DNA from 2 places in the Proteus sp. CA142267 genome. Region 2 is predicted to be linked to the other one. Evidence: predicted binding sites of a transcription regulator. Region 2 holds the regulator's gene; the other holds the start of a gene.
What was found. The regulator Fur, encoded in region 2, represses iron uptake genes when iron is present. The targets are predictions, from matches to a motif close to ATAATAATGAGAACNACTATCAA.
Positions count from the first base shown of each region.

Region 1 (5,778 bases), on a different contig from region 2:
CCTAATATAATGATAGTCGGGAAAAAGTGTAAAACACCTTTTGCAATTAAGGCACCGCAAAGAATAAGCAGTGTATCTCCTGGTAAAAATGCGGCGGGTAATACCCCGTTTTCCAGCATAATAATAACAAAAAGAACAATATAGATAACCCACAGCACATTAGGATTAGCCAACACCATATAATCGTGTTGCAAGAGTGCGTGAATTATCTCTTTTAATGTACCCATTAGCGAACTCGCATTAAAAAAGGACTTTATGTTCGCTATTCTAACGCAAAATAAAGAGAACAGTTTGATTTAATCCCTGTGGAGCCACAGGGATAGGTTATTTTTAATAAAAAATTCATTCTTGATTAAGAAATACGTAAAAACGCCTGTTCTAGATCTTCAATAAGGTCATCTACATTTTCTAATCCAATATGAATGCGAAATAGTGTTCCGGTAAATGTTGGCTGAGTTTCATATTGGCGCATCGCTTTAATATCATTGGGTTGATAACCTAAAATTAAAGATTCAAATCCTCCCCATGAAAATGCCATCTTAAATAATGAGAAGTTATCTAAGAAATGTGCAAATTCTTCAGGCGTTAAGATTTTCTTTAAACTAAAAGAGAATAAGCCGTTACTACCTGAGAAATCACGTTGAAAATATTCATGTCCTAGACAAGAAGCTAATGCAGGGTGATAAACATTATCAACTAAAGGGTGTTGTTTTAACCAGCGAGCGACTTCTAATGCACTTTGTTCGTGTTGCTTCATTCTTACAGGCAGCGTTCTTAATCCTCTCGCTGTCATATAAGCCGTATCAGGATCAACACATTGACCTAATAAATAGGTATTCTCTCGTAACTGCTCCCAACAGCGTTCATTAGCCACAGCAAAACCTAACATGCCATCAGAGTGACCATTAATATATTTTGTGGCAGATTGAATTGAAATATCAACACCTAATGTCAGTGGTTTAAGCAGTAGCCCTGCCGCCCAAGTGTTATCAATCATAATAATGATTTCAGGGTTATATTGGCGAACTGAATTGACTATTCCTTGTAGGTCGTGAATTTCCATCGTGATTGAGCCCGGAGATTCAAGAAAAACAATTTTTGTTTCAGGACGTAGCAATTGGCTGATCTCTTTGCCGATTAAAGGATCAAAGTAGGTCGTTGTGACTGAGAATTTACGTAAGATCTGATCACAAAAATTTTGTGTCGGATCGTAGGCAGAACCTGTAACAAGAATATGAGAGCCTTGCTCAACAAATGCGAGTATAGATTGTGTAATCGCCGCTGCACCTGAAGGAAATAGTGCGCAGCCTACGCCTTGCTCTAACTCAGTTAATGCTTCTTGTAAGGCAAAATGGGTGGTTGTGCCTCGGCGGCCATAAAAAAGCGTACCTTTTGCTCGTTTTTTTGTTGCTTCACGTTTTTGTGCAACGGAATCAAAAATAACGGATGATGTTCGTTGTATAATTGGATTTACTGCGCCTTGAGAATATTTTTTAGCTCGACCAGAAAGGAGGAGTGAGGTTTCTTGTTTTTTTAGCGTCATCCTTAATACCTTCTTTTAATTGATGGTGTGTTTATCTCAAGTTAATTCATTTTTGGGATAAGTACAAAAGGCTTGCAGGGTAGTTGATAAAATTTCACGTTACGTGAAATAACGATAATTTGTCTTAAAAATCGACAAATGAAAAAAAAATAGCCAAATAGTAATGATAATTACTATCAAAATGCTTCATGTTTGATATCATTTGAGCGTTTTCTCTTTCCTGATGGCAAACAGGATGATTATAAGCGAACGATTTTGGGTAAGTAGTGGCGTAACGATGTCATTACTGAATAAATAAATAGATAAAAAAGAGAGTAAAAGGCCAACTGATGCGTAATTTGACAGCTTCTATTCTATTGGCAATCGGTCTGACAGGCTCTGCTTTTGCGGATACGACTCCTGCCACACCAACTGAACAGCCAACTACTGCTGCCGTTTCTTCAACAGCTTCTACACAGGGAACAGCTACACCGACAACAGTCACACCAGCAACTGCTACTACGACCACAACAACGGGTAATGAAGTGAAAGCAGTAGGTACTGAAACAGCTAAGCCAGAAGGTGAAAATACACCTGTAACAACGGCTGAGAATTCAGAAAATGTCCCTTTAGCAACAGAAAATACATCATCAGAAGTACAACCTGAAATGGTTGCTGGTGGTGGATTTGCTGAAGATTTATCTGTAATGGGTATGTACCGTAATGCAGACTTAGTCGTTAAGAGTGTCATGATTGGCTTACTGTTAGCCTCTATTGTCACTTGGGCACTATTTTTCGCGAAAGGAAGCTATTTGATTTCACTGCGTCGTCGCTTAAGAAATGAGACTGTTCAGTTAGTTGAAGCTAAATCGCTTAACGATGCGTTAGCGATTAGCAAAAAATTTGGTAATAAAAGTGCAACCGCTGATTTCTTTAATGATGCAGAATTAGAGCGTACTTACTCTCAAGAAAGTAAAGTGGCTTCAGGTATTAAAGAGCGTGTTGAAATGCGAATGGAACGTCGCGTTGCAGCCATTATCCGTGAATTAGGTCGCGGTAATGGTTATTTAGCCACAATTGGTGCAATTTCTCCTTTTATCGGTCTTTTTGGTACGGTTTGGGGGATCATGAATAGCTTTATCGGTATTGCTCATTCTCAAACGACAAACCTTGCCGTTGTTGCTCCAGGTATTGCCGAAGCGCTATTAGCAACTGCTATTGGTCTGATTGCGGCAATTCCAGCGGTTATTATCTATAACATTTTTGCTCGTATGATAGCGGGTTATCGTGGTGAAATTGGTGATATCGCAACAGGTGTGGTGACATTAGTCAGCCGTGATTTAGATATCGAAAACAGCAAAGCAAGGTAATGAATTATGGCAATGCGTCTTGGTGATGATTCAGGTGATGATAATGAATTGCATGATATCAATGTGACGCCTTTTATTGATGTCATGTTGGTTCTGCTTATTATCTTTATGGTGGCGGCACCTTTAGCTACTGTTGATATAAAAGTAAATTTACCCGCTTCAAGTGCAAAACCACAACCTCGCCCTGAAAAGCCTGTTTATTTAACGATTAAGTCGGATAAACAAATTTTCATTGGTGAAGAGATGGTTACTCATGAAACGATGGCGAATGTGTTAGATACCATGACACAAGCAAACAAAGAGACAACAATCTTTTTCCAAGCGGATAAAACGGTTGATTACGAAACGTTAATGTCGGCCATGGATTCGCTAAGAAAAGCGGGTTATCTCAAAGTTGGACTCGTGGGAATGGAAACGGTCTCTACAGGCGGTTAAAATTTAGCAAATAAGCTATTTATCTAAGTATTATTACGCTATTTTAAAAGCACTTTATTTGTCGTCGTGAAATGATGAATAAAGTGCTTTTTTATTGTATAGAAGAAACAGAGTTTATATTTTTACCATTTTTAGTGGTTATCGATATTATTAATAAATTGAGTTAGAATAAAATTTAACTTTAGTATTAAATAATATTAATAATAGATAGATTAAATTACAGAATAAATAATTAACTAAGTTTATTGAGTAATAGTTGGCTGAATCAATTAATGCTAAGTAGATACTATTATTTGAACTCTCTTAACATTAATATTCATTAACTCTCCATTTTTTTTCATTTTTAGATTTGTTGAAATCAACTTTTTAAAGTTAAGTTTTTCTATAACCTTGTGATTTATAATGTCTTTATGTCAATTTCATTTAAGTGTAAAAAAACTTGCGCAAAAAATCTTATTGGATATAATGCATTCACGTTACAAATTGAAATATTCTGTAACGTGTTAAAACGCCTAATTTATTTATTATCTAAGTTATCCACATTTGGGTACTTATTTTTTTATTGCACCAGGTAGACCGTTGTTTTCAGTCATTCCAATTTCAGGTAAGTAGATTTTATTTACTTATTCAAATCACTTCTTATCCTTGATAAGCAGTGAGTAAAATAAAGCGTGAAAGGCAGAGAACTACACATAGCATTTTATTATTTTAATAAATTTAGAAGCCATAACATTTCGGTGTTATGGCTTTTTTATTTTGATTGTTATATCCGTTGTTCTTATTATTTTATCGTTCCTATCGTTCCTATCGTTCCTATCGTTCCTATCGTTCCTATCGTTCCTATCGTTCCTATCGCTTCTAAATCAAGATCTTCAGAGTCTGTGCTTTGTTGTGTACCATTTTTGCGCTTACTTCCACTTTATTGCTGGCTATCAGAGAGGAAAAACACAAATAGTTAACAAAGCATTTTTCAAATTTTTAGATTTCTGACCACTTCTTTTATCTATTCTCACAAAAAAAAGAAATAGACTCTATTTGGGGATTATTTATCGATAAATTGTGTTTTTTTTATCCACAAAAACAACAGGGATTTAACATTAAATTTTATTTACGTTAATTTCGTTATAAATTCGATATGTTATAAAATAACCGAATGAAATTATTGCCATTATGTACTGATTAGTAATTATTAATGATCTTATTTTTGATTGTTGTCACATATCGATATGTACTTAATTTTATAGCGATTTTATGCTAAGGGATCTTCTTATTCCAAAAACGAATATACTTATAACTATATGAAAAATGATAAGAAAAACAGGTTGGTTTTTGGCTATAAAATAAACACTATCATGATGATTAAAAATTAATAACAAAAGAAGGGTTGCTAAATGGGTAATGAAAATAAGCTGAAATTAAATATATTAATGTAATCATTTCTTGTTTATGAAATGCAATTTTTAACATTATTTGTGATGTAATATAAAGGTTGATAATATGAAAAAAAGAGTCATCATTATAATTAAAAAATATATTAGAACTTATTTTTAATAATTTTAATTAGAAATTAGAAATAATGAATTATTAATTTTGTATTATTTTAAATATATTGTCTTATAATTTGTTTGTTTTTTGTATTTTATATAAGTTATTGATTAATATGTATTTAAAATATCACCCTTGCCATATTATTAGGATAATGATAATTATTTCTATTTGCTTTATCATTATTAAATAGAGTTTTAATAAATTTAAAATGACGAAATATATAAAAAATAGGCATTAAACCTTATATTGCTGAAACGTTTTTACTCACATAAAGGAATAATTTATTTTTTAATGAATTATCGCTTGATAATGATCAAGTCATTATTGTGTCGGAGTGTTAAAAAGGCGGTGTTTTAAAATTATTCCAATTAAAAATCATCATATCAGGAGAGATATATGGCCTTGGGGAATAATGTTTTTTCCCATCATGGTATTAACCGACGCGATTTTATGAAATTGTGTGCTGCGCTGTCAGCTACCATGGGATTAAGCGGCAAAGCTGCCGCAGAAATGTCAGAAGCAATGGCATCACCTGAACGTCCACCCGTTATTTGGATTGGTGCTCAGGAGTGTACTGGGTGTACGGAGTCTTTATTACGAGCAACTCACCCGACTCTGGAAAACCTCGTTCTTGATGTTATCGCACTCGAATATCACGAAGTGCTTTCTGCAGCTTTTGGTGATCAAGCTGAAGAAAATAAACACAATGCGATGGAGAAATATAAAGGTAAGTACGTCCTCGTTGTTGACGGTTCAATCCCAGACAAAGATGGCGGTGTTTACTGTATGGTTGCAGGAAAACCAATTATTGAGCATATCAAAGAAGCCGCTGAAGGGGCTGCTGCGATTATTGCGATTGGTTCATGTTCCGCATGGGGCGGTGTACCTGCTACTGGGGGTAAC
Region 1 is NZ_QPMG01000003.1:38,443-44,220, reverse strand. It holds gene C0T34_RS07615 (DedA family protein) at 1-227, opposite strand, end outside; gene metC (cystathionine beta-lyase) at 353-1,543, opposite strand; gene exbB (tonB-system energizer ExbB) at 1,873-2,892, shown strand; gene exbD (TonB system transport protein ExbD) at 2,899-3,327, shown strand; gene hybO (hydrogenase 2 small subunit) at 5,272-5,778, shown strand, end outside.
Region 1: exbB (tonB-system energizer ExbB) is a predicted target of Fur. The motif match lies at 1,701-1,723, and genes of this name have one in related genera.

Region 2 (5,778 bases):
TGAAGCGCTTTCACCGATATGTCTAGTTTCGCTAGCAATATAGCGGTAAAGTTCGTCATCAATTTCTATCTTTTTCATTGCTACCCAGTACTGTTTTCAAAAAAAAGTAATTAGGATTATAAGATATAATCTTTAAAAACAAAATAGGTAAATTTCAATAACTTAAAGAGGATCTATTCAAGATCCTACCGTTTTAAAGGCTAAGCTCGGTATTTATCCTATTGTTTATCTCGGTATCATCTTCTATTCTTTGAACTTATTCGCACAAAGTCAGCTTTAAATTCCGCTATATCACACCACTCCAGCCTCCAAATAATATAAAATTCTAATTATTTATTTTTGAGCAATGTCAAGATTTCAACTTTTTAAATAAATTTAGAATATATATCTAGATAATAATGATTTTATGGTTTTTTATAAATTTATCTTATCAATTATTTCTGAACTTTATCACTCTTTCATATTATTACGATAAGTTGGCTTAGCCACCTTGTGCATGTCATCATAGAAGAAAATCGCAATTATTTTGGTCATTAATATGAAACTCAATACATTATTAAATTATCAATTACACCAACCTGAAACGACACCTGCATCCAATTTACCTATCGTCTTGATCCACGGACTTTTTGGTGATTTGAATAATTTAGGCGTTTTAGGTCGCGCACTTCGCCAAGATAATACCGTGATACAAATTGATGTGCGTAATCATGGGCATTCTCCTCATAGTGAAAGTATGAATTATCAAGATATGGCGCAAGATGTGCTCACATTACTTGATAGTTTAAATATCTCAAAAGCCATTATTATTGGTCATTCAATGGGAGGCAAAATTGCGATGGCGATGACAGCATTAGCCCCTGAGCGAATCGCCAATATTGTTGTGATTGATATGTCACCTGTTGCTTATAACGTTCGTCGCCATGATAAAATTTTTGCTGCACTTGAAGCCGTAACAAAAGCTCAAGTTACACGCCGTCAAGATGCGGTGGAAATCATGCGTCCTTTTATTGAAGAAGAAGGTGTGATCCAATTTTTACTAAAATCATTCAAAAATGGTGAGTGGCTATTTAATTTACCTGCAATAAAAAATGCCTATTCAGACATTATTGGCTGGCAAGAGGTGCCTGCTTGGCATCATCCTGTATTATTTATTCGAGGCGGTTTATCACCTTATATCTTAGATGAATATCGTGAAAATATAGCTCGCCAATTTCCTCTCGCGACCGCTTTTGTTGTTGCAAACACTGGACATTGGGTTCATTCAGAAAAACCAGATACCGTTATTAAGGCAATTCGCCGCTTTTTAGAGAAATCTTAGTTAATAAACTTAACAACTTAAAATATTGCCACTGAAAAAATGATAATTTAGTAGAATGTATAATTATTATACTTAAAAACAGTATCTGTTGATAAAAAGACCAAATCACAATAGGTTAAAGTCAGGAAGCAGTGGCGAGACATCACTATGTGGGGTATTATTGGGCGTTTCGCAATTTAGTCATTGGTATACGCCCTTTCACAGCAAAATTTATGGCAAAAGAACAAACTGATCGCACCACACTGGATTTGTTCGCAGATGAACGCAGACCTGGGCGACCCAAAACAAACCCGCTTTCTCGGGATGAACAGCTTAGAATTAATAAACGTAATCAATTAAGACGTGACAGAGTTAATGGCTTACGTCGAGTTGAGTTAAAATTAAATGAAGATGCTGTAAATGCTCTCAATGAGTTGGCGACAGAAAGAAACGTCAGTCGTAGTGAGCTTATTGAAGAAATATTACTTGAGCAATTGGCGCAAAATCACGCCTTAAAAATGCATCAAAACAAGAATAGCTAGCAGATAAACCACACAAATTCGACAGAATTAGCCTGCTATTTTCGTCAAAATACATTTTTAGTTTTCTACTATGAAAACACAATGCTTATCTTTCACTAGTAATTGTTCAAACACAGACAAATATACTCTAAATATTTTGAAGTGTAGCTAGGTGACAAGTAAATGAGTCACTAGAAACATGCAAGTAGTATGTAACTTGTGAAAATATACGTAGTCAATAACGCTACAATTTGAAATATAACGAATTTAGAATAAAAGAGGTTATCTCACTTTATGGCAATCATAGGAATATTCTTCGGCAGTGATACTGGCAACACTGAAAATATTGCCAAAATGCTTCAAGAAAGACTGGGCGCTGATAATGCCGAAGTTCATGATATTGCAAAATCCAGTCAAGAAGACATCGAAGCGTTCGATATTCTGTTACTGGGTATTCCTACTTGGTATTATGGTGAAGCACAATGTGATTGGGATGATTTTTTCCCAACACTAGAAGATATTGATTTCAATGGTAAGCTTGTTGCGCTCTTTGGTTGTGGTGACCAAGAGGATTACGCAGAATATTTCTGTGATGCAATGGGGACTATCCGCGATATTATTGAGCCTCGTGGTGCTGTTATCGTAGGTCATTGGCCAACAGAAGGTTATCATTTCGAAGCCTCTAAAGGGCTTGCAGATGATAATCATTTTATCGGTCTTGCCATTGATGAAGACCGCCAACCAGAATTAACCGAAGAGCGTGTTGACGCTTGGGTTGCTCAAATCAAAGAAGAAATGAGCCTAGACGAAATTCTGGGATAAAATAAATACTCAATATTGAGAATGATAATTATTCAATGGTGTGCTAAGATAGTGTGATAGGTAGGGGTGTTTATTTTTAAATATCATGCCTATAATCAATGAGGTTATTTATTCACCCGAGCATTAATGAATAAAACCTATTTGTGAGCACAAAAATTAAATTCACCATTAGCAACAGGATTAAATCCGCATGACCGACAATAATAAAGCGTTAAAAAATGCTGGGTTAAAAGTTACACTTCCTCGCTTAAAGATCTTGGAAGTGCTCCAGGATCCTGAGTGCCATCATGTCAGTGCTGAAGATCTCTACAAAAAACTCATCGATATCGGTGAAGAGATTGGTCTGGCAACAGTGTATCGCGTCTTAAACCAATTTGATGATGCTGGTATTGTTACCCGACATAATTTTGAAGGTGGTAAATCAGTATTTGAATTAACTCAACAACACCATCATGACCATTTAATTTGTCTTGATTGTGGTAAAGTTATCGAGTTTACAGACGATGCAATTGAATTACGCCAAAGAAACATCGCTGAACGTCATGGTATCAAGCTTTCCAATCATAGCCTTTATTTATATGGCCACTGCGCTGAAGGCAATTGTAAAGAAGATAGCCACGCACATGATGAGAAATAATTCATTCTGGATAATCTCTCAGTAAAAAAAAGGAACTGTAAACAGTTCCTTTTTTATTGCCTAAAATCCGAGGATAACTCTACTTAGCCACACTGATACTGTGTTTAATATGTTTTAAATGAACCACAATAGTAAATGTAACAATAACCAATAGTGACCAAGAGCCCCATTTGCCTGCATGTACAGCAGACCAAGCACCAATTTGGTTAGGATATTGCCAAACACCAAAAAATGTACCGAAATTCTCAGCAAGCCAAATAAAGAAACCTATCAGAACAAAAGCAAGTAATAAGGGCATTTTTCGCTCTGTATCATAAGGCGTAAAATAAACCACACTACGGGCATAAAGACCTAAAATAAAGGCAGTTAAATACCAGCGATAATCACCAATAAAGTGATGAGAAAAGAAATTAATATAAATCGCAAGTGCAACTAATGTTGCCAGCCAATAAGGCGGATAATTATCTATTCGGACTTTTAAAAAACGCCATGCTTGAATTAAATAACTTCCTACCGCGGAATACATAAATCCTGTAAATAAAGGAACTTCCCATAATTTCGTGTAAGCAAAATCAGGGTATTTCCATGAACCAATTGCCGCTGATGTTTTAAATAATTCCATCACAAAACCAACAATATGGAAAAAGCAGATCGCTTTTAATTCATCCCATGTTTCTAACTTTCCCCGCACCATCCATAATTGAAAAGCGATAGCGAGAATAAGAAGCACATCATAACGGGGTATCCCAAAGACACCTTTACTTGGCGTTGCAAATAAAATAAAAAAGAAAAACCCGGCAAATAAACAAGAACGCGCCTCTTTTACACCAAAAAAAAGAAATTCAACAATAAATCGTTTTATACCTTTAAAGGGCTTCAATGGTGGTTCTAATAAAAAATCGTCCAATCGCTTTAACATGCTTCTTCCTGAAAACTTGCATTATCAAACAGCATTCAATGCAGAATAATAAATAAGGTGAGATCAAATGAATGGCAAGAAATTTGCCATAGAATAAAAAAACCTACAAGGATGAAAAGGACTAAAAAGAAAGGAATGAAAAATAAAGGTATTTACCCCCCACTACGATACCCACTCTGACTGCCTTTACTTAGGGTAAATACCTTACGCAAATTCTGCGAAATAACTGAAGCACTGGAGATAAACATAACCCACTCACATTTATCTCAGGCGACATGACATGACGACTTTACTTCATTACTTTTACTACATACTGCGATTTTAAAACGACTCTTACTACTTTTTACTTCAACTCTTTTACTTCTACTTTTCTACTTCTTACTACTGCTGACAACTTCACTTTATTAACAAGGCTTATTTATAAAGCTCTTTTTAATTACTGCATCCCTACCTTCCTACTACTTATTTTTACTTATCGTAATCGTATTTAGCTTTTTTAGTTTTATTCAGGATAAAGTGCAATTAATACACTTTATCCTTATGCCAATATTAGAAAATAGTGAATGGCATTATCACATTAAACTTAACATCTTTTTCATCTTGGAAAATATTACCAAAACCACCTTCATAACTAGGAATATCAGAGTGGTTATCATAACGGGTATAGTGAAGTTTAAAGAGAGTGCCTTTAGCGCGACCTTCTTGAACTGTATACATAATATCCGCATTCCATGCACTTTCTCTGATACGCTGACCTTGGTCATAAATGGCTTTACCACTTGGCTTAGCATCCCATGCGTAAACATAAGAAGTACCTACCGCCCAGCCTGACAGATCCCAGTTTTTCAGATCATACATCACGCCAGCATAGAGTGCTTTTTCACCATTGGCGTTAAAGTCAGAACGGCCATCCCACCAGACATCAAGACGACCATTAGAGGTTGCCCAGCCCGGGGTCATGCGTTGTAAGAAATAACCTTGATTACCTTCAGCTTTAACCCATGTTCCTTCTACTTTGAAGTCAAATACATTGTAGGTATAACCAAAAGTCAGTGCTTGTAACCATGCCAGCCCATCATAAACGTCATTAACACCTCCACCGGTAACTTTATCTTTAGCACCGTAGAATTGGTAAGACGTTCTTAATGCATTGTCAGCAATTGGGAAATCATAAGAAACTTTACCAAAATACTGATCGATATAACCATCGGCCTGACCAAATGCAGCTTCTAATACTAGGCTGTTTTTAAAATCATATTTGGCGCCGAAAGAGTGAAGATAGCTGATATTCGTTTCTAGATCAGCTTTACGGAAATTGTACATATTCCGATACCATGGTGCTTTGTATTCATCGGTCCACATATAGGAGAAAGACAATTCACCACTTTTATCGAAATCAAAGACAGCACCCGCTTCAGCTCCACGGTAAGTTCCCGGTAAGAAGCTCCAGTGTGGACGCAATAAGCTTTGGCCTTTAGGTTGAATATATCCACCTTGAGCCCAGAAGTTGCCTAATTTGAATTTCGCAGCCGCTTTATAAACGCTCATGCCGCTGCGATCGCCAGTCCATTTTTCATCC
Region 2 is NZ_QPMG01000002.1:71,696-77,473, reverse strand. It holds gene seqA (replication initiation negative regulator SeqA) at 1-78, opposite strand, end outside; gene ybfF (esterase) at 539-1,321, shown strand; gene ybfE (LexA regulated protein) at 1,534-1,842, shown strand; gene fldA (flavodoxin FldA) at 2,116-2,643, shown strand; gene fur (ferric iron uptake transcriptional regulator) at 2,834-3,280, shown strand; gene C0T34_RS06095 (DUF817 domain-containing protein) at 3,360-4,199, opposite strand; gene C0T34_RS06090 (OprD family outer membrane porin) at 4,749-5,778, opposite strand, start outside.